Regions from separate parts of the Pseudoalteromonas sp. ASV78 genome, predicted to be linked through region 2. Evidence: predicted binding sites of a transcription regulator. Region 2 holds the regulator's gene; the other holds the start of a gene.

Region 1 (11,910 bases), 490 kb from region 2:
AGATTGGTATTACTTGATTTTAGTGGTTGCGGGAGCCATTTATGAAGAACGAATCGACGACCTTCGGGTTATGAGTAGCCCAATCTTTGCACCCACTGAATTTTAGACATAAAAAAACACTCATTAAGAGTGTCGATTCATTATTACTTTATTTCAGTGGTTGCGGGAGCCAGAATTTATGAAGAGCGAACCGACGACCTTCGGGTTATATAGCAACATCAAGATCTTCATTGAATATCAGACATGAAAAAACACTCATATAGAGTGTCTGTTCATTCTTAATTTTTATTTCAGTTGGTTGCGGGAGCCGGATTTAAATAGATGGCCTTTGCTGGCTAATGTAGAGCTGAGACCGACGAGCTATTTATTTCACTGAATTTCAGACATAAAAAAACACTCATAGGGAGTGTCTGTTCATTCTTAATTTTTATTTCAGTTGGTTGCGGGAGCCGGATTTGAACCGACGACCTTCGGGTTATGAGCCCGACGAGCTACCAGGCTGCTCCATCCCGCGCCTGAAATTGCAGATTTATTTATAGTTGCTATACATTACAACTTGGCTTTCAACTCTCTAAAGAATTGGTTGCGGGAGCTGTGAAGGTGAAGAGTGAACCGACGACCTTTTAAAACTACCTATTGCACCAAATTTTAATAAAAAAATTGGTTGCGGGAGCCGGATTTGAACCGACGACCTTCGGGTTATGAGCCCGACGAGCTACCAGGCTGCTCCATCCCGCGCCTGTATATTTTAAGTCTATCGACTAGTGATTTTTAACTCTCACCAAGAGCTTTACAGTAACCTAAAACCTCTAAAGGAAATTGGTTGCGGGAGCCGGATTTGAACCGACGACCTTCGGGTTATGAGCCCGACGAGCTACCAGGCTGCTCCATCCCGCGCCTGTATGTTTATAGTCCCAGAGCCGGATTTGAACCGACGACCTTCGACTTCAGGTTTAAGCAGTCCGGCGAATGATTTATCATTCTGCTCCATCCCGCGCCTGTAATTTCTTATTCAACAATTTCGCGTTATTTGCGAGCCTGTTTCGAAGAGAGCGCTATAGTATAGGAATCATATTATAATGCAACAGTTAAACTGCTTAAAGCTGTTCAACCGCACAAAAAGCAAACAAACAGGGTAATTAAACGGCTCTTTGATGCGGATTTATCATTTTTTGCCATTCCCAATCGGGGTGTCCCATTACAATGAAGTCAGGATTCTCTGTACTCTCACGTTGATTATAGGTCAGCGGATTAAACTCAGCATCAGTAATACAGCCCCCTGCTTCTTCAACAATTATTTGCGATGCTCCCGTATCCCACTCTCCAGTTGGCCCGATCCGTAAAAAACAATCAGCTTTACCTTCAGCGACAATACAGGCTTTTAAAGAACATGAACCAACAGCAACCGTTGTGAACTGCATATTTAAGTACTGACTTACTGCTTCAATCTTTTGGCGACGACTAACTGCCAAAGTTAAGTTATCTGGAGTGGCAACATTAATTTGTTGGTCTTTACCATCTATACGCTTAAATGCGCCATTTTGATAACTGGCAAAATAAGTGGTTGCTTTCGCAGGCCAATAAATCACCCCAAGCACTGGGCGATTGTTTTCAATCAAAGCGATATTTACAGCAAAGTCACCGCTTTCTAAAATAAATTCTCCAGTGCCATCCATAGGGTCGAGTAACCAGTAACGCTGCCAATCTTGCCTATCTGCTAAAGCAGGGATGGGTGTCTCTTCTGACATTATAGGAATATCTGGCGCCAGCGCTTTTAATCCAGCAACTAATACATCGTTAGCGGCTAAATCGGCTTTAGTGACGGGTGTGTGATCTGACTTTTCTTGCTGACCAATATCATCTTTCTTGTAAATAGCCATAATTGCAGCTCCTGCGCTTTGCGCAAGCTCAATACATGGCTCAAGTAATTCAATCATCCGCAGCTCCTGATTCTAAATACTGAGTTAATAATAGCAAAGCTGCAACACTTCGTGCTTCTGTGAAGTCTGATTGTTGCAATAATGACTGCCAATCAGTTAATGGCCACTTAACAACCACTAAAGGTTCTGGTTCATCACCAGGCAAGGTTTGCGGATAAAGTTGCTGTGCAAATAAAATGTGCATGGTGGCATTAAAATAACTTGGCGCCATAGACACCGTTTTCAGTGGCTGTAATTGCTCTGCGCCAAAACCCACCTCTTCTTTTAGCTCTCGATTAGCTGCTTGCTCTGGGGTTTCGCCAGGATCTATTAACCCTTTCGGAAAGCCTAGTTGATAATCATTGGTGCCAGCGCAGTATTCGCGTACCAACAGTAGTTCATTATCAGCCGTTACTGGCACTATCATTACAGCCCCACGGCCACCGCCGCGGATCCGTTCATATTGACGCTGTTCGTCATTTGAAAATTTTAATTCAAGTGATTCCACCGTAAATAATCTACTCTTAGCAACGACTTCGGTGCTAAGGATCTGTGGTGGTGTTGGGTGCTTTTTCTGTGTCATTGGCATTAATTTGCTATCATGGCAGTTAGTTCAATAATAAACCCTATAAGATGAAATTCCTATGCTAAATTGGTCGAAAATCGATACAGTGCTATTAGATATGGATGGTACTTTGCTTGATCTCCACTTTGATACTCACTTTTGGCTTACCGTGATCCCCGAACAGCACGCCATTGTACAAAACATCAGCTTGGCGCAGGCTAAAGCTGATATTCTCAAACGTTATCAAGCGGTCAGCGGGCAACTTCAGTGGTATTGTTTAGAGTACTGGGAGCAACAACTTAACCTGCCAATTCTGGAGTTAAAGCGTCAACACCAGCATTTGATCAAAGTACGTGAAGATGTACCAGAATTTTTAACTGCATTACGAAAAGCAGGTAAAGAGTTAATCTTACTGACCAATGCACACCCGGAAAGTGTGATGCTTAAATTTGAACAAACCAACATCGATAATTATCTCGATGGCGTGATCTCAACGCATCAATATGGTGTAAGTAAAGAGCACCAACCATTATGGCAGCAAGTACAAGCTGAGTTAGGTTTTAAGAAACAACGAACGTTATTTGTTGATGATAGTTTGGCCGTGCTAAATGCCGCTAAAGAATATGGTATTGGCCATTTATTGGCGGTTGCAAACCCTGATAGCAAACAACCGCACAATGAGATCAGTGACTACTTAAACGTGACCGATTTTCGTACTCTGCTCCCTTAGTTTTTCGGGTAACGAGCCTCTAAGCCTTGGTAAACAAGCTTTGCGAAATCAGCATGCTCAGTATCAAGGCTTTTAACCACCTCAACTAAATGCTCATTATCTTCTTGGCCATTCCACACTTTAATATAGCTACCCTCTTTATAACCATGATCTTGGCGGAAAAAGTTAAGCGTATTCTTACCAACATAGCCACGATATAAATCATCGATATCCATGCCTATTTGCGCCATACAACCAGCAAATGCCGCTGCATTAAAAGTTTTTTCTGCGACAGCTGATGCTGCTAGAGTCTCTAACGTTTGTTTGAAATCATCGCCTTGTTGCGGTGCGCTTAATTGTTGCTCAAGCTGCTTAGCTAGCTCCAAGTAGCTAGTCTCACCATCAATGCGTAGCGATAAACCAAAATGAAAAATATCAACCAGTTCTAAAATAACTTGCTCGGTATCTGGAGTTTGTTTTTTCCACCATTTCCAACCGTAATGATCAAGCATTTCTGCACATTCAACCCAAATAGCACGATACCATTCAAAGCCTTGGCTAAACCATTGCTCATGAACTTTGGTGTTCATCGCATTTTGCATTTCTAGCATCACCACTAGTTTATTTAAATTGGCAGACATATCTCTTCCAGTTACTATTTTAATTGCAGTAATAATACAGGTAAGTGAGATCTAATGAAATTATTTCTCCAATTAGCCTATCTTATATACCACACGTTTAAAAAATTATTAGAGACTTACATGTTAAAAGCAATCCTACGCGCTTGTTCATTCGCAATTACTGTATCAATGGCTACATCAGTGGCTGCTGCAACGGCTACAAATATTGCGGATCAGGCTGAAAAAGTTAGTCCATTGATGCCCGGCTTAACAGTGCCAGCAATCACACTGAAAGATAAAACAGGTAAAAATGTTACTTTAGCTGAACGTTTTGCTGAAAAAACAACGGTGCTTATCGTATACCGTGGTGGTTGGTGCCCATATTGCTCGAAGCAATTAGCGAATGTGCAAAAAATTGAAGCTGAACTCGCTGACCTAGGTGCGCAAATTATTGCAGTATCACCAGATAGTCCAGAAAAATTGGCTGAAAGCAAAATAGATTCACCAAATTATCAGCTACTTTCTGACGATAGCCTATTACTTAGCCAAGCGCTTGGTTTAGCTTTTTACCTTGATGATAAAACCGCGACTATTTATCGTAATAAACTAGGGGTAAATTTTGTGTCTCTTGATGGTAAGGCGAAGGTAGCCTTACCTGTGCCGGCAGTTTTTGTAATTGACCAGAAAGGTTTAGTGCATTTTCAGTACGCAAACCCTAATTATAAAGTTCGCCTTACTGAAAGTTTACTATTAGCGGCAGTAAAATCTGTATCTGAGCAATAGCGTAATTAGCAGAGGGCTTTAACCCTCTGCTTACCTGCCGGTGGTAAATTCTTGCCATGAATTAATCAGATCTACAAAATCTTCAAAACCACAGCCACTGCTTAAACCATTTTCTTCGAGCATCAGTTCATCATCTTGATAAGCAAATAAGTCTTCTGAGTCTTGGTGCAAGGCATGGGCTTCAAAAATGGCTTCATCTTTATTTAAAATCAAATCAATTTCTTGGCCCTGTAGCGTTAACGGCTCAAAACTACTTGATACTGAGGCTATTAAAGCCTGTACCATGGCAATTTTGTCTTTGCCGATCTCTTCATTTAACCAACGACCAATAACTGCATGTTCACTGCTAATTTTAATCCGCAGGCCACTGATTGGATCGCGTATAAATTGGTATTCCATAACTTTACCTAAATACAACTAATGCTCGGGATTATACCCTAGTCAGTGCTGAATAAATAAAGCCAGATACAAAAATAGCGCTAAAAAGCGCTATTCTTTTAAGTGACACAGCTACCGGTAAGATCTAAACCGAGCGGCATCAATGATTGCCCAAATATAGACTATAGGCAGCAATATAAAACCAATCGCAACATAAATAAGCGCGCCACTAATAACCCACGCTAGGAAGAAAGCAATTGCCGCCATGATCCGGCCTTGTACTAACTGCCCTAAACCTGGGAAAAATATATTACAAATCGCTGCGATCACATTACCGCCTGAACCTTGCTCTGCCATGTTAACCTCAATTATTAATTAAATTTTATTGTTATCTACTTACATTCTTCATGCCAATTATTTAATTATTAAAAATCAACAAGTTAAAAACAAGAGCCTTACTAAAAACTGGCTTAAATCGTGATTTTTACTAAATATAAGTCAAATTGGCGATGTAACTTAATACTGTTGTTCTAGCTTAGCTAAAAAATGGCTATAAATGAATCATTAAGTTTTTAAAGCCTTCAGAGGATCCGTTAAATTAACTGGTTATAAAAACAGTATTTTATTTAGCCTAACAAAAACACCTGTTATACTGCTTTTAATATTGATTGAAAAGGCGTGATGATGGACGTTTCAGAATTACTCGACGGTTTAAATGATAAGCAACGGGATGCAGTTGCTGCCCCACTTCAAAATATGTTGGTGCTGGCTGGCGCAGGCTCAGGAAAAACTCGAGTACTCGTTCATCGTATCGCTTGGCTCATGCAAGTAGAGCAAGCCTCTGCTTACAGTATTTTTGCAGTAACCTTTACCAATAAAGCTGCCAAAGAAATGCGAACCCGCGTTGAAGAGGCTCTTAAAGCCCCCGTCGGTGGTATGTGGATTGGTACTTTCCATGGCTTATCACATCGTATTTTGCGCGCCCATCACCGTGAAGCTAACTTACCAGAAGCGTTTCAGATTTTAGATTCAGACGATCAACTACGCATGATCAAACGCTTATTAAAAGCCATGAATATTGATGACAAAAAGTGGCCTGCGAAACAGTTTGGTTGGTATATCAGCGCCAAGAAAGATGAAGGCCTGCGCCCCAAAGATATCCAAGCTTATGACATCAATGAGCAAATGATGCTTAAGGTCTATACCGCTTATCAAGAAGCCTGTGACCGTGCTGGATTAGTTGATTTTGCCGAAATATTACTGCGTAGTTTTGAGGTTCTAAAAAACAATCCAACCTTACTACGTCACTACCAGCAACGTTTTGCTCATATGCTAGTAGACGAATTTCAAGATACCAACACCATTCAATATGCATGGCTTAAATTACTCGCCGGCGATACCAACAGCATTATGATTGTTGGTGATGATGACCAGAGTATTTACGGATGGCGCGGTGCAAAAATTGAAAACATCAAACGCTTTTTAACCGACTTTGAAGCCGAAACAATTCGCCTCGAGCAAAACTATCGTTCTACTGCTACTATTCTAAAAGCGTCTAATGCGCTTATTCAAAATAATTCAGACCGGATGGGTAAAAGCCTCTGGACCGATGGCAATGATGGCGAGCCTATTTCTGTTTATGCCGCTTTTAACGAATTAGACGAAGCCCGCTTTGTCAGCAGTAAATTGCGTAGTTGGCTCAATGCTGGTAATGCATTACAAGACGCTGCGATTTTATACCGTAGTAACGCGCAATCGCGGGTACTTGAAGAAGCCATGCTACAAGAAGGCTTAAAATACCGCATTTACGGCGGTATGCGCTTTTTCGAACGCCAAGAGATTAAAGACGCACTGGCGTATTTACGCCTTGTTGGCAATCGCCAAGACGATGCCGCTTTTGAGCGTGTTATTAACACCCCAGCCCGCGGTATTGGCGACAAAACCCTAAGCCATATTCGTGATTGTGCACGCAGTGAATCACTGCCGCTTTGGTACGCTGCAAAAGCCATTGTTGAGCAACAGCATCTATCAGGGCGTGCGGCTAGTGTTGTAACTAAGTTTGTTGAGCTGGTTGAGCACATTGAAGACAAAATTGGCGATCTCACGCTAGAAGAGCAAGCCAAATACGCGATTCAAACATCGGGCCTTATGGCTATGTATCAAGCTGAAAAAGGCGAAAAAGGCCGTGCTCGGGTAGAAAACTTAGAAGAGCTGATCAGCGCCTGTGGCCAATACGAACTCCCAGAAGATGAAGAGTTTAGCTCACCACTGCAAGGATTCTTGGCTTATACCTCCCTGGAGTCGGGTGATGGCCAAGCTGAAGAACATGAAGATGCCGTGCAAATGATGACACTGCACTCAGCGAAAGGCCTAGAGTTCCCGCTGGTATTTATGGTTGGTGTTGAAGAAGGCATGTTCCCATCACAGCAAAGTAACGAGGAATCAGGCCGCTTAGAAGAAGAACGCCGTCTTTGTTACGTAGGCATGACTCGCGCCATGGAAAAACTCTATATTAGCCACGCTGAAAGCCGTCGTCTTTATGGTCAAGAAAAATACCATAGCCCATCACGCTTTTTACGTGAAATGCCAGAAGATTGCATTGAAGAAATTCGTATAAAAACCCAAGTATCGCGCCCGCCTGCAGCTGGCCGATTTAGCTCATCGGTGAGTCATGCAGCATTTGAAGAAAGTGGCTTTAACTTAGGGCAGCATGTATTACATGCTAAATTTGGTATGGGAACAGTTATTAATTACGAAGGCAGTGGCGCTCAATCTCGCGTACAAGTGAATTTTGATGACTTTGGTAGTAAGTGGTTAGTAACTGTTTATGCACGACTGCAAGCTATTTAGTCCGCAATTAGCATCGTTCCTCACGCAACTTGCCTATGCAAAACATAGGCAACTGCTATTAGTTACTGGCGAGCAAAATTGGTGTTACCAGCAAGCCAATGAGTTACTTAAGCAACTGAACCACCCCCTGTGCAAGGTATTATCAGCCAGCCGTGAGCTCAAAAATAGTAGCTGGCCTGAACATACTCATCAGATCCTCGGCCAAGAATTTCAACATGTTATTTATGATGGCTTTAGTGGCTTAGCCCCAGATAAACTCGCCGCTCTCAGCGGCACAGTGCAAGCTGGCGGGTTATTTATTTTATTATTACCAGAGCTGGCTGATTTACAGCATTGGTGCGATCCAGCCCTCGAAACCTTTCAATCATTTGCGCAACAACGCCAGCACAGTTACTTTAATCAACGTTTAGCTGGTTTGCTTAGCGATAACTCACTACTGCATTTTAGCCAAACGGAAGGTTGGCAGCCGCCTCCTAAAGTGAGCCCCGAAACTGGTGTACTTTCACTTACAGAGCAACAGTATTGTGTTGAGCAAATAATTAAAACCGCAACGGGAAGAGCGAACCGGCCATTATTGATCACTGCTGATCGTGGCCGAGGCAAATCTGCGGCACTCGGCCTTGCAGCAGCAAAGCTTAGCGATAAAAACATTATTATCTGTTCACAACAATTTACAGCTCTACATAGCTGCTTTAAACATTTTGCAGCTATGCGAGGCTGTCATTATCAAGCACAACAAAAACAGCTCGCTAACTTACGTTATATTGCACCAGATCAACTATTAAATGAGCAGCCTCAATGCGATGTGCTGCTAGTTGACGAAGCCGCAGCAATTCCAGTGCCTATGCTTATCAAAATGCTTGCTCATTATCCGCGCATTGTATTTGCCAGCACTATGATTGGTTATGAAGGTAACGGCCGCGGTTATACTTTGCGCTTTAAACGTTATTTAGAAAAGCACTTCAAAAATATGCGCAGTGTTAATTTAGAGCTACCAATACGTTTTGCTCCAGCGGATCCTCTTGAACAACATATTTGTAAACTCTTAGCCCTAGATGCAGACTATACAAGTAGTGAGTTTAATAATGCGGCACTTGAGTTTAGCGAGCTGAAAACAACGGAATTGGCCCACGATGAAGCGCGACTTCGCCAAGTCATGGGCTTATTGTCGTTAGCGCACTATCAAACTAGTGTGAATGATTTACGCCACCTGCTGGATGCTACAGCACAGCGTATTTTTGTCTGCCAACAACGTGATACGCTTCTTGGGGTATGTTTAATTGCTATTGAAGGCGGTTTAAATACAACAATAAGTGAACAGATTGCCAGTGGCCAACGCCGCCCGCAAGGCCACTTAATGGCGCAAACCTTAGCGCAGTTAACCGTTGAGCCAAGTATACTCACCTTAAACTGCGCTCGTGTTGTCCGCATTGCTGTTGCACCATCGCACCATAACAACAAGATTGGTTCAAAGTTACTTGCGCATTGCGAGCAACAATTAACTGCAAGCTGCCATTGGTTTGGTGCCAGTTTTGGTGCAAATGCCAGCTTACTAAAGTTTTGGCAAGCGGCGGGCTTTAATCTAGTCAAACTAGGGTTCAAACAAGATAAAGCAACCGCAGAACATGCTACACTGGTACTAAAAAGTTTAAGTCGAGACAATACCTTAAACAGGCAACTAGAAAGCGAATTTCAGTCTGATTTTGCATTGCAACTACTCGATCATTTTAACCAACTAGATCAGCAATTAATCGAACAAGTACTTACAGCTTTTATGCCACAGCAGGTAGATCGCCACTTAGATAAACGATTAAAATCTTTATTAACAACAGACTATCAATTACACGCCATAAAACCTTTACTATGGCGGACACTTTGGTGCACACCTCGCAGCCTGTTAACCTGCGATGAAAATACCAAATGCCTTTTTATTAGGCTAATATTACAAAACTGGTCACCTCAAAAGACACAAACAGCTCTACAGATCAGCGGTAAAAAATCACTCGATAAACAATTAAAACAGGCTGTAACTAATTGGTATGAGCAATATTTACTTAAGAAATTACCTTAGTGTTGTTTTATTGCTGCTATTCTTTACCGGCCACTTTGCCTATGCCAAAAACAAACCCGTTATAAAACTAGGTATGTCTACCGCCTTAACCGGGCCTGCAAAACAAATTGGTGAACAACTTTACCAAGGTAGTAATGTCTATTTTAACAAGCTAAATAAAAGTGGCGGCATCAATGGGGCTCAAGTGCAGCTTATTGTTGCCGATGATGGTTACGAGCCAAGGCGAGCAGTTCGTAATACTCGTCACTTCATTTATAAAGACCAAGTCGATGCGCTATTTGGAGCCATGGGCACACCAACAAGCTTCGCGGTTTCTGCTCTGCTTGAAAAGTTACAAACTCCTTATTTAATGCCTTACAGCGGCGCCGAATTTTTGCATTATCAGCCAAAAATGAATGTGTTTAATCTACGCGCCAGCTATGAAGATGAAGCTGACGAACAAATAAAATACCTCGTCGAAGAAAAGAATCACAGTCGAATTGGATTGTTAATTCAAGCTGATGAGTTTGGCTTCGTAGTAGAGTCAGGGCTAAGAAAATCGCTCGCTAAATTTAACCTAAAACCAGTTAAAGTCGCACGCTTTCAACGTAATAGCCATGATATTGCAAACGCCCTAAAAACACTTAAAGCCAGTGGCGTGACTGCCATTAGTTTAGTAGGTACTTATAAGCCATTATCAGAGTTTATAAATAACGCCTATGAGCAACAATTTACCCCTGAATACACTAGCGTTTCTTTTGCTTCAAGTTCAGACCTATTTGCGCGGCTTAAATACCCTAGTGAAGTGATGGTCACCGAAGTCGTGCCAAACCCACATAAATGCAGCGCCTATTGGTGCCGTGAATTCTTACAAGATATGGCACTGGCCAATATTAACAAACCAAATCGCATCCACTTTGAAGGCTATCTGAATGCAATGGTATTTACTGCCGCGGCACAACGCTGCCCTCAACCACTGCAACATAATTGTTTGATGCAGCGCCTAAATATTATTTTCAGTGAAGATAAACAAATAAACGCGTTATTCATCAATAAAACTGATAAAAATAAACATATCGTCTACCGCTCTGTGCGGTAACAAAATAACTGCGTTTTCTAAATAATGTTCTATTCTTAATCTATCAATCTAGGAGATGAGGGCTGTATGGATTTAATTAATTTTAGGGTAGGCCAAAAGACGATTTCATTAAAAATTCTCGACATACTTTTAACTGAACGCTTTGAAGATAATTTAACCTCATTACCAAACGACAATAAAAGCTTTATTGGTGTTAAAGATTATATGGAAACCCCAACCCCGATCTTTGATTTAGGGATTATTCTTAATAAACAATCAACACAAGAAACCAATCAAGCATTGGTCGAATTATTTAGCGAGTGGCAACAAAAGCAACAACAATGGTTTGCTGCACTGGAAAATAGTATCAAGCATAATCAACCCTTTGCTCATAATACTGATGTTCAGCAATCAAATTTTGCAAAATGGTACAGTAACTTCAAAACTGAAAACGAAGATCTCAAAGCAATTATAGAGCGCTTTAAAATTCCCCACAGCCGACTATATATGCGTGCAAATAAGATAATTGAGTTAGTAAAACAAAGCAATATAACACAAGCGATGACTGAGCTGAACATAGAGCGCAACAGTAACTTCATGCAACTCATCAGATTATTTGAATCAGCGAAAGAACAGATCCTACTCGATCATAAGCCAATTATCATTTTTACCACTAAAGATGGTAGGAACCCTCACATCGGGCTATTGGTCGATAAGGTTGAAGATAATATCAGCTATAAAAAAGAAGATATCAAACCTTTAGATAAACTCACAGATGTCGGTTTTGATATTGATCCGCAGACCAAAAATATGATGCGAGGATTGATTAAACTTGAACATAAACATAGCGTACTCATAGACCCAAGTGCTATTTTCAGACCACAACACTTAATGCATCAACAGGCAGAAGAAACTGAAGAATATGGATTGTTTTAATTTGGAGCCTGGCGATGACGTA
Region 2 (11,910 bases):
CGCTGCACGGTTTAGCTCTTGTACTAAAGCGTTGCTATGTTGCGCGTGGTTTTGATATTGCTGTAATTGTAAGGTGGTCTGTAAATGTGCAGCACAAAGTAAACTTAGTTGTGCTAAGTCAGCTAGATTTAAGTTATCGAATGCATTGGCATCAAGGCTGTCTAGAGTGATCACCCCAAGCAAACTATTAGCGCTATTAAGTAGCGGTATCCCTAAGCAAGCATGGACAGGAATATCACCCGTTTTGCTCGATAGTAGGCCATCATAAGGATCTGGAATTGGGCAATCGTGAGCAAACTGCAACGGTTGTTTGGCATTACAAATAGCGTGCAACCGAGGGTGCTCATTAATCGCAAAGCGCCGCCCCAAGGTATCGGGCATCAGGCCATGAATTGCTTGTGGCTTTAATACATCGCCTTGCAGGGTCAGTAATGCAATCGCGTCACTTGGGATCAGTTGTTGAATGCAATCTATAAGTTGCTGAAAAGGCTGTGCTTGAGTATTCACTTGAGCAAGCGTAACGGCAGTATTCAATAAGCTTTGATTATCTATCATGTCAAAATGACTCAAGCGTGTTTATTTGTCTTTTTGATGCTGAGTCATAAAGACTTATTTGTCAAACGTTAAATAGTTAATCTATTGAATTTTATGCTATTTAAATATTGGCTTGGTCTGTGCAATAGCAGACTATAACGATTCAATAGGTGAGTTTAATAAGCTAATGCGACCAATCAATGTAACCGAGCCAATGTCCGAGCAAGTGCATTTCTATCAAGTGAGTCAATGGCCGTTATGGATGTTGGCATTTCGGCCTTATTTTTTAGCGGCGGGTATGTTGGCTGTTTTATCTATTGGTTACTGGTTATTGATCTTAACTGGTCATGCAAGTTGGCAATTAGCTATACCGGCAACGCTTTGGCATGCCCATGAAATGATGTTTGGTTTTGCAGGCGCAGTCGCGGTAGGGTTTTTATTAACAGCAGCACAAACTTGGACCGGGGTTGCGAGTATCAGTGGTAGTAAATTGATGTTACTTACACTGCTGTGGCTAGCTGCGCGTGGGGCATTTTTTATAACTGGCACGGGCATTGAAAACTTTAATTTATATGCGCTGTTATTGCTCCAATTGCTTTGGTGGTTAGGCGCCATTATGGCGTTGGCTAATATGTTGTTTAAAGCCAGTAACAAAAATAACTATCAATTTTTGCCGATGCTAAGTGCGCTGTGCGTACTGAATATGATTTATTTATGGTTAGTTATTGAACAAAATATGTTGCTTGCATTGGCCGTGGTCGATACCGCGGTGTTGGTAATGACCTTATTTGTTGGTGTAGTGGCTGGGCGCGTATTACCGTTTTTTACTGCGCGAGGCCTTGGTTTAACTGAACAAGTGCGTACTCCACGGTTAGATAAAGTACTACTTTATAGCTCAATATTTGCCGTTGTACTTTACTTTATCAGCCAGTTATTCATACCAACAGTGAAACCAGGTTGGGCGCTGGGTCTAGTTGCTGTGCTGCATTTTAGTCGTTCATTGGTATGGTGGCGCAGTGCAGTGCTCAAGGTGCCATTATTATGGTCGCTGCATTTTTCATATTTGGCATTAGGGTTTGGCTTGGCATTACTCGCGCTAAGTTTTTATAGCCCCATTATCTTGTTTAAAGATGCGCTGCATATGATCACTATAGGCACGATTGGTATGATGATTTTAGCCATGATGACGCGGGTATCTCATGGTCATACTGGCCGCCCTTTAACGATTCCTCATTTTATCGCTGTGGCGTTTGCTTTAGTGCTTGTTGCGGCAATTATTCGTTCGTTATTACCTGTTGTTATTGGGCCACACATTGCATGGCAGCTGAGCGCTGTGCTGTGGATCGTGGCATTTTCGTTGTTCTTACTCCACTGTATTCCTATTTTAACGCGGCGTCGTGTTGATGGGCGTCGTGGTTAAAGGAAGTTGTATGTTATCTGATAAAACGATTGAAATCGTTAAAAGTACCGTGCCGTTATTAGCGCAAGCGGGCACCGTAGTTACCGAGCATTTTTATAATCGCATGTTTAGCCATAACCCTGAGCTGCAAGATATTTTTAATATGACTAACCAGCGCAGTGGCCGTCAGCAATTTGCACTGTTTAATGCGCTGGCCGCCTATGCGCAAAATATTGATAATTTAGCGGTGTTAAAAACAGCGCTGGCACGTATTAATCATAAGCATACCAGTATGCATATTTTACCTGAGCATTATCCAATTGTTGGAGGCCACCTAATTGGCACCTTAAAAGAGCTACTTCCTGAACAATTTACAGCCGAAGTTGAATACGCATGGCGTGAGGCATACGCACTACTTGCTGATATTTGTATTACTGAAGAGGCGGCCTTATATGAGCACAGTAAAAATAATCATGGTGGTTGGGCGGGTACTCGTGAGTTTGTGATTGCTAAAAAACACCGTGAATCTGAACTAGTAACCAGTTTTACCTTAGTTCCTGTTGATGGCGAAGCCGTGATAGCGCATAAACCTGGTCAATATTTAGGCATTAAGGTGAAACCCGAAGATGCACAATATAATGAAATTCGTCAGTATTCAATTTCCCAGCAAAGCAACGGCGAGAACTACCGTATTAGTGTGAAAAAAGAAGTACAGCCAGCTGCGGGGATTGTGTCTAATTATTTGCATACACTGGATGAAGGTTGTGTCATTGAGCTTTACCCGCCAGCAGGAGACTTCTTTTTACGCGCGAACAATAAGCCAGTGGTGTTAATTTCTGCTGGGGTTGGGCAAACGCCGATGCTAGCAATGTTGCAAACATTATTGAGCGATCAATCAAATCAACCTGTGACTTATTTACATGCATGTGAGAATCAACAACAGCGTTCATTTAGTGACTTTTTATTTGCCCAAGCCGCTGCACACTCACGATTAAATCATTATACCTGGTTGAATCACGGTGGTGAGGGCGCTGACTTTATTGGTTTGATGGATGTAAAGCGTGTTGCAGAGCAATTACCGCTCACACAAGGTGATTTTTATATTTGTGGCCCAACGGGCTTTATGGCTGCAATTAAACAGCAATTAATTGCCCTTGGGGTAGATGCCACACGCATTCATTATGAGGTATTTGGCCCACATCAAGCTATTTAGCGCGCAGTAACAAGGCGCGACATGCGCCTTTGATATTTTAGAGAACGGTGTTGCTCTGTTGCGCTGCCAAAGCTTGGTTTTGCCATGCGGTAAATAATTTTTGCTGTTTGTCGGATATTTTTAAACCGTAGGTTTTTTGCATATAAAAATAAGCATCGGCAATGCGCTTGCGGGCATAAAAGGGCGGTTCTATTACTCGCTGTTTAAAATCGACTTTTACTTGGCAACTGCCATATTGGCTTGCGTTGCCTGTAATCATGCCAAAACGATAGTTAGAGCGGTCGGCATTTATCTCACCAATTGCTGGAGCCAAATTATTAATATCGGCTTCCATTTTACGAAACTGTGCACTGGTTTTAATGCAGTTTTTTCGGCCGCCATTTTGCCAACATTGCAGTTGGTGGCCAAATTCCCAGGCCGGCACTATATGTTCCCATTCAATCCGAACGGCACGGGCGTTGGGCTTGCCTGAGCGTGTTATGGCATTACGAGGTACATAACCGCACGCATTCGGGTCGGGCACCAGTTTTTTGCCTTGGCGCTTTATATCGCAGCCACAGTAAATACTTTTAGCATCGCTGGGTAAGGTTTTTATAAGGTGTTTTTTGGCGCTTGAGAAGCTAGTAAATTGCTCCGCGTAGAGGTTAAAACTCAGGCAAACAAAAACTAGCGCAAGAATAAAATGCGGCATATCCAATCACTTTAGTGTACAACAGGAAGCGCTATTTTAGAGTGATTATTCAACGAGGTAAATCAGTTGAACGGTGTATGTTGATAAAAATGCAATGACATAACAGACCAAGCAATCGTCATGCCTTGCTACTATTTACTGTAATGTTTACGACGGCGCAGGCGTAGATTTTGTAGTAAAAGTAGTATGCCCGTGATGCAAAACAGTACGCTAGTGGCTGAAAAACTAATCAGTAATGGGTTATTAAAGTCTTCACGCTCATCGTAATCCATAATATGTAGCATCCAGAAAAAGTCGAATATGCGCCATATTGTGCTGCGAACGCTAATAACTTGGCCATTAATTGCAGATAAATATAAGGTTGTACTCCATCGATCATCGAATTGCACTTGCCATAGGTTTGCTTTGTAGCCCACTTCTCTGGGGCCGGCTTCAAGTTGTATGGCGTGTTTTACAGCTGCGTTAATTAACAGGTGAGCTTGAGCATTGGCAATAATATTCTGCTGCGTTGGCGCAGCTAATGGTTGCCCGGTGCGGCCATTAAAACTCGATTCTCCTTGGCTGGTAGCAACAATAATAATCGGGGTAGTTAAAAAATGACTATAAGTGATCCGCATTGGCTCACTTATTTGTGCAACAATGTTATCGAGTGAAGCCGAGTAGTCTTGACGCTGAAATGGATTATCTAATTGCCGTGCCGCTAAATGCTTACCGTGTACTTTTGCAAGTGGTATTGCACTCATTACTAAGCCGCCTAGCAACCATGCAAAAATTTGTAGTGCTAATAAGTAACCTAGCCACTTGTGGAGCTTACGCGCATATTTAAAAATGCGTTTATTCATTACTACTGCCTGCTTGTTATTATTAGGGCGCTATTCTATAAATTATATCGAGTTTGCCAATGCGGCAAATTGTCGCAGATAATAAAATCCACAGTTGATTTGGTATAAATGTGAAATTAGGTTAAAGTTTGCGTTGTTATTAACGTAGGGTAAAAATGAAACAATGTCGGAAATTCAATTTTTAAATGTAGATCTAGAGCTTGAATCAAAGCAAGATATTAGCTTGCTAGTTGCGGACTTAAAAAAAACTGCTGTGGTTTTGCATTACGATAAAGATGAGTACCGTCAACTTGCACGTATTGAGTCTAAACTAGAGGTTACTTCACCAGATAAAGCAATTAACCATTTATGTGAATTGATTGAGTCTTGCTCGCGCAATGCATTAAAACAGTGGTTATCATGCTCAAAGCGCACCTTTGATATTGGCTTTGAATCGGGCACTTCGCCAAAATGCTTTAATCAAGCGCTCAGTGCCGATACTTTATTGCGTATTTCTGCGATTGGTGCAGGTATTGAAATTACAATTTATCCACTTTCAAACTAGCCTTTACGCTCTACAACTGCTGCGGTCATTCTTGATACGCAGCACAGTTCCCCACGACTATTAGTGATTTTTACTTCCCATACAGATGTGCGCTTGCCTAAGTGCAGTGGCCTTGCTATCGCGGTTAATATACCATTACGTGATGCTTTTAAATGATTAGCATTGATCTCTTGGCCAACACAATAAAACTTCGTAAAATCAACTACAAAGTTTGCAGCATAACTAGCCACCGTTTCTGCAAGCACAACATTTGCGCCGCCATGTACCATGCCCATCGGGTTATGATGAGCAGGGATTGCAGGCATGGTTGCTGCTAAATAATCATCGCCTATTTCACTTATTTCAATGCCCATGGTTTTCATTAATGTGCCTTGACCACTTATACCGTCATCAAGTTGTTTACATTGCGCTAGGGTGATCGGTTGATACCAAATACTCATCAGTCTACCTCATTAATTTATTTACTAAATCAGTCTACACTTTTAAACATTTTTCTACAGTTAAGATCATAAAAATAGCTAAAATGTACCTTTATTATGTATTTGTTAATAGGCTTAAAGGATGAAGTTAAACGTACTTGGCTTTAGTGCAATACTGCTTATGAGTGTACTTGCTCAGGCTCCAGTTGTAGCTGCTACACAGCATCAACTGGATATTGGTTTTACCGATCTTGCCGGTTTAGATGAGTCATTTTTAGGCGCGCGTTATCGTTACTTTGCTCAAGATCTTGAGTCTCTAACTGGACCATATGAATTTAAAGCCCACTTAAATCGAGTGAATAACTATGCTGTTGGCGGATTCTCGAATGGTGATTTTAACTATTTAAATATCGATGCTGCCGCTTATGGCCCTGAGGGGTTAGTTATGCAGGCCAGCCTGCAAAGGATCTCCGATGATAACAAAGATTGGCGAGATACCGATTATTTAGTAAGTGCAGCACTTGGTAAGCAGATGAATGAACAGCTGCAACTTGGCTTTAACGCTTATTACAGTCGAGCTGAAAGCTACAATATTAACTGGCAGCAGAACACCGAAAACGTCTCGGTAGAGTGGACTTATGCGCCTTATGTGCGCTGGACTGATATTGATAATAACCAAGGTTGGGATTTAGAGTTAAAACAATTAGCGGGACGTTATCGCTATGTGCAAGGGCGGGCATTTTATTATGTAAATCAGGCATGGTCAGTAGGATTAATTGCCAATATTCGTAATACCGATAACCTCAGTGACAACTATGAACTGCAAACACAATATTGGTTTAATCAACATGTCGCATTAAAATTAGGTTTAGGCTCAGCGCTTGATTCCGGAAGTGGCTTAAATAGTATGAGCTTGTTATTAACGGCGCGATTTTGAGCCAATTTATATTTGCGATTTTCAGATAACTGTATATACTCACAGTTAAATGTACTGTATGGAAAACCAGTTGTATGCGCCCATTAACGAATCGCCAAGCTCAAATTCTCGAACTTATTAAAGTATTTATTAAAGATACCGGTATGCCGCCAACCCGTGCTGAGATTGCGCAAACGCTAGGTTTTAAAAGTGCTAATGCAGCGGAAGAACATTTGAAAGCACTGGCTAAAAAGGGCGTAATTAAAATGAAGCCCGGTGCTAGCCGTGGTATTCAGTTGGTTGAAGAAGAAGAGCCAGAACAACTTGGTTTACCGCTAATTGGTCGGGTAGCTGCTGGTGAGCCAATCTTGGCACAACAGCATGTTGAGAGTCACTGCCAAGTTGACCCATTATTATTTAAACCAGCAGCAGACTTTTTATTACGAGTGCAGGGCATGAGTATGAAAGACATTGGCATTATGGATGGTGATTTACTGGCAGTACACAGCACTCAAGTTGCGGAGAATGGCCAAGTGGTGGTTGCCCGTGTTGATGATGATGTAACAGTAAAGCGCTTTGAAAAAGCAGGTAAAAAAGTTTTTTTGCATGCCGAAAATGATGAATTTGCGCCTATCGAAGTTGATCTTGAGCATGAATCTTTCAATATTGAGGGATTAGCGGTTGGAGTGATCCGTAACGCTGATTGGATGTAAGTTTTTTGTTTACTATTTTGCACCAAATTGGTGAAGTTTGGTGCTTTGATTTTTTTTACCTCTTTAATGGCTAAATTTCATACTTAGCTATGCCCCTCAAGCCCTTGTCAGCTCTACTTATACGTTACTTTTAGCCCACTACTACTCCCCTTCATTACAAAATAACGCGCTGATTTCTAGTTATTATTTATGCACCAAAAGAGAAATTAATTACTCCTAAAACTTGCTAATTGTTCGTTTTTTAACTAATTGGTTAATACACTGTGTTAACACTTGTCTTTAAAAGTTGCGAAGTTTTACGCAAAAGCACTTTCCAGAGGCAGAGTTAATTACCAGTTACAATAAAAAAATAACGAATTGGCGTGAAAAAGCAGTGCCGCCTTTTCGCTTTGCGTCTTGCAATAGCATCAAAAGGAGCCGTCACATGGGTAAACTGAGCTCTACCTTGTGGCTTATATTACTTATGCTTCCGCAGCAATTGTTGGCTAATAGCCAATTTAATATGCGCGAAGGTGTAACCGATATAAGTAATAATGTTTATCAACTGCACATGACTATATTTATTATTTGTTGTGTGATCGGGGTGATTGTATTTGCCGTTATGTTTTGGGCGTTAATACATCACCGAAAATCAAAAGGGGCAATTCCAGCCCAATTCCACGAAAGCACTAAAGTTGAAATACTTTGGACTGCTATTCCATTTGTTATTTTGATTGGTATGGCAATTCCTGCCACAAAAACCTTAATTGCGATGGAAGATGCGAGTAAAGCTGATCTGACCATCAAAATTACTGGTTCACAATGGAAATGGCATTATGAGTATATGGGCGAAGATGTGGCTTTTTACTCTATTTTATCGACTCCGCAAGAACAAATAACTAATCAAGCTGATAAAACGACGACCTACTTACTTGAAGTAGACAAGCCCTTAGTCTTACCGGTTAACAAAAAAGTGCGTTTTTTAATGACTTCAGATGATGTGATCCACTCTTGGTGGGTGCCTGATTTTGCGGTGAAAAAAGATGCTAATCCAGGGTTTATCAATGAAACGTGGACGAAAATTAATGAAGAGGGCATTTACCGCGGGCAATGTGCAGAACTATGCGGCAAAGATCACGGTTTTATGCCCGTGGTTGTGGAAGCTAAATCTGAGCAAGACTTTGCCACATGGCTGGCTGATGCTAAACAAGCGAAGCAAAAAGCGGCCGCCGCGGATGCAGCGTTACTAGATCAAACATTATCGAAAGAAGAGTTAATGACGCTGGGTGAGCAGGTCTACATGGCTAGTTGTGCAGCATGTCATCAACCTACGGGTATGGGGTTACCAGGGGTGTTCCCCGCAGTTAAGGGCAGCCCTGTTGTACTTGGTGATATTAAAGATCATATCGATGTAGTAATACATGGTCGCCCAGGCACTGCGATGCAAGCATTTGCTAAGCAGCTATCAATTAAACAATTAGCAGCGGTTATTACCTATAAACGAAATGCGTGGGGTAACGATACTGGCGATGTTATTCAACCGAGTCAGATTCAAGCTGAGCTTGATGCAACATCGGAGGCTAAATAAATGAGTAGCGTAATAGAACAACACGATAATACAGCTGCACATCATGATGATGGGCATCATCACGGCGCAAAAGGGTTTAAGCGCTGGTTATATACAACCAATCATAAAGATATCGGCAGTTTATATTTAATCTTCTCGCTCACTATGTTTTTAATAGGTGGCGCCATGGCTATGGTGATCCGAGCTGAATTATTCCAGCCAGGACTGCAGTTAGTCGACCCGCACTTTTTTAATCAAATGACCACAGTACATGGTTTGATCATGGTATTTGGTGCGGTTATGCCTGCCTTTACAGGACTGGCAAACTGGATGGTGCCCTTAATGATTGGCGCGCCAGACATGGCACTGCCACGGATGAACAACTGGAGTTTTTGGATTTTACCGTTCGCGTTTTTAATTCTATTAGCGTCATTGTTTATGCCTGGCGGCGGGCCTGCATTTGGTTGGACTTTTTATGCACCGCTCTCCACCACTTACAGTAATGATAACACTGCGTTATTTGTGTTTGCCGTGCACATTATGGGTATCAGCTCAATTATGGGCGCAATTAATGTCATTGTGACCATAGTGAATATGCGCGCACCAGGGATGACCTGGATGAAACTCCCGCTATTTGTTTGGACTTGGCTAATCACCGCATTTTTACTAATAGCAGTTATGCCAGTATTAGCTGGTGCTGTGACTATGGTGTTGACTGATAAATACTTTGCTACTAGCTTTTTTGATGCCGCTGGTGGTGGCGATCCGGTGATGTTCCAACATATCTTTTGGTTTTTTGGTCACCCTGAAGTGTATATTATGATCCTGCCAGCCTTTGGTATTATCTCGACCATAGTGCCGACCTTCTCTCGTAAGAAATTATTTGGTTATGCCTCTATGGTATATGCCACCTCCTCGATTGCCTTATTAAGCTTTATTGTTTGGGCGCATCATATGTTCACCACTGGTATGCCGGTAGCCGCTGAATTGTTTTTTATGTATGCAACTATGCTGATATCGGTGCCAACGGGGGTAAAAGTATTTAACTGGGTAGCCACTATGTGGCGTGGGTCAATTAGTTTTGAAGTGCCGATGTTATTCAGTATTGCGTTTATCGTGTTGTTTACCTTGGGCGGTTTTTCCGGCTTGATGTTGGCGATTACCCCTGCTGATTTTCAGTATCACGATACCTACTTTGTGGTTGCGCATTTTCATTATGTATTAGTCACAGGCGCGGTATTCTCAATCATGGCAGGGGCCTATTATTGGCTGCCGAAGTGGACGGGGCATATGTTTAATATCACCTTAGCTAAATGGCATTTCTGGCTATCTTTGGTGAGTGTGAACGTACTATTCTTCCCTATGCACTTTGTTGGCCTTGCAGGTATGCCACGGCGAATTCCTGACTATGCACTGCAATTTGCTGACTTTAACGCCATTATTAGTCTTGGTGGGTTTGCCTTTGGCTTATCGCAATTGCTATTTGTGGTAGTGGTATTTAAGTGCGCAAGAGGTGGCGATAAAGTGCCAGCGAAGGTGTGGGATGGCGCCGAAGGGTTAGAGTGGGAAGTGGATTCTCCTGCGCCATATCATACCTTTGAAACACCGCCGGAGATCAAGTAATGAGCCACGCACCACTGCTTAAGCGCTTAGTGTTGATATGCTTAGGCATGTTTGCTTTTGCCTTTGCCTTGGTGCCGTTATATGACGTCTTTTGTGATGTAACAGGACTTAATGGCAAACCATCCTTAGAGCAAGCAAAGCAAAGCACCAGCATTAATGAAACACGCGAGGTGGATGTGAGTTTTACTACCCATGCACAAAGTGGTGCACCGTTTGCGGTGCAATCAGCTGAATACAGTGTTTCAGTGCAGCCCGGAGCAATGCGCGAGGTACTGTTTAAAGCAAAAAACCTCAGCAATGAAGATAAAGTTATGCAGGCGGTACCTTCGGTATCGCCAGGAAAAGCAGCCAAATACTTACATAAAATGGCCTGTTTTTGTTTTGATCAACAGCCATTGAAAGCCGGTGAAGAGGTAGAGTTTAAATTACTTTTTTACGTCGATACAGAGTTACCAGACGATGTAGAAGAGCTGACTTTATCGTATACCGTGTTTGATATTAGTAGTCAGTTAGTGGCTAGTAATTAGGAGCAAGTGAGATGAATCAAAATTACGAAAAATACTATGTGCCATCACAAAGCCCATGGCCTATTGTGGGAGCTGTGGCGCTGTTTTTAATTGCTGTAGGTGCCGCATTGACGGTTATGCAGGTAGGCTCCGAGGGGGGCAGTGGTCATTACATACTTTACGGCGGAATAGCAATTTTGCTCTACATGCTATTTAGCTGGTTTAAGAATGTGATTGAAGAATCACATCAAGGTTTGTACTCAGCACAAATGGATCGCTCGTTTCGCCAAGGAATGAGTTGGTTTATTTTCTCTGAGGTGATGTTTTTTATGGCCTTTTTTGGCGCGTTGTTTTATGCGCGAATGATCTCAGTGCCTTGGTTAGGTGGTGCGGGCAACAACGCGATGACCAACGAAGTTTTATGGCCAACCTTTGAAGCTATGTGGCCGTTAGTGACAACCCCTGCTGGGGGCACGACACAAGCAATGGGGTGGCAGGGTTTACCATTAATAAACACATTAATCCTACTAACTTCATCGGTGACGTTGCACTTTGCGCATGTGGCAATGGAAAACAATAAACGTGGCCCACTAAAAGTCTTTTTAGGCTTCACTATTTTACTTGGCGTTGTATTTTTAGGGTTACAAGTTGAAGAGTATATTCACGCCTATCAAGACTTAGGGCTTACTTTAGATGCCGGTGTGTATGGCAATACGTTCTTCTTATTAACCGGTTTTCATGGCATGCACGTGACTCTCGGTACCATTATTTTACTGGTGGTATTTTTTAGAATTTTAAAAGGTCATTTTAGCCCTGATAAACACTTTGCATTTCAAGCGGCTGCTTGGTATTGGCACTTTGTGGATGTGGTTTGGTTGTGTTTATTTGTGTTTGTATATGTGTTGTAGGGTTAGCATTTGGATAAATGTATCCTAACTTCAACGCTGCAATAACAACAACGAGC

What was found. Region 2 encodes LexA, which represses DNA repair genes until DNA is damaged. Its sites were predicted from a motif close to TACTGTATNNNNATACAGTA; they were not measured.
Region 1: uvrD (DNA helicase II) is a predicted target of LexA. The motif match lies at 5,575-5,594, and genes of this name have one in related genera.

What each region holds. Positions count from the first base shown of each region.
Region 1 covers NZ_JBLOPA010000001.1:2,762,640-2,774,549, forward strand. The annotation lists tRNA gene ACMVDV_RS12375 (tRNA-Met) at 438-514, opposite strand; tRNA gene ACMVDV_RS12380 (tRNA-Met) at 662-738, opposite strand; tRNA gene ACMVDV_RS12385 (tRNA-Met) at 821-897, opposite strand; gene cysQ (3'(2'),5'-bisphosphate nucleotidase CysQ) at 1,140-1,937, opposite strand; gene nudE (ADP compounds hydrolase NudE) at 1,930-2,502, opposite strand; gene yrfG (GMP/IMP nucleotidase) at 2,564-3,214, shown strand; gene ACMVDV_RS12405 (dUTP diphosphatase) at 3,211-3,834, opposite strand; gene ACMVDV_RS12410 (peroxiredoxin-like family protein) at 3,955-4,596, shown strand; gene ACMVDV_RS12415 (YacL family protein) at 4,627-4,995, opposite strand; gene ACMVDV_RS12420 (hypothetical protein) at 5,107-5,331, opposite strand; gene uvrD (DNA helicase II) at 5,659-7,824, shown strand; gene ACMVDV_RS12430 (GNAT family N-acetyltransferase) at 7,802-9,895, shown strand; gene ACMVDV_RS12435 (ABC transporter substrate-binding protein) at 9,864-10,973, shown strand; gene ACMVDV_RS12440 (chemotaxis protein) at 11,040-11,888, shown strand.
Region 2 covers NZ_JBLOPA010000001.1:3,253,248-3,265,157, forward strand. The annotation lists gene norR (nitric oxide reductase transcriptional regulator NorR) at 1-555, opposite strand, end outside; gene ACMVDV_RS14745 (NnrS family protein) at 722-1,954, shown strand; gene hmpA (NO-inducible flavohemoprotein) at 1,965-3,146, shown strand; gene ACMVDV_RS14755 (endonuclease) at 3,184-3,837, opposite strand; gene ACMVDV_RS14760 (hypothetical protein) at 3,969-4,679, opposite strand; gene ACMVDV_RS14765 (hypothetical protein) at 4,843-5,223, shown strand; gene ACMVDV_RS14770 (PaaI family thioesterase) at 5,220-5,663, opposite strand; gene ACMVDV_RS14775 (hypothetical protein) at 5,785-6,579, shown strand; gene lexA (transcriptional repressor LexA) at 6,654-7,271, shown strand; gene coxB (cytochrome c oxidase subunit II) at 7,696-8,838, shown strand; gene ctaD (cytochrome c oxidase subunit I) at 8,839-10,440, shown strand; gene ACMVDV_RS14795 (cytochrome c oxidase assembly protein) at 10,440-10,967, shown strand; gene ACMVDV_RS14800 (cytochrome c oxidase subunit 3) at 10,979-11,854, shown strand; gene ACMVDV_RS14805 (DUF2909 family protein) at 11,754-11,910, opposite strand, start outside.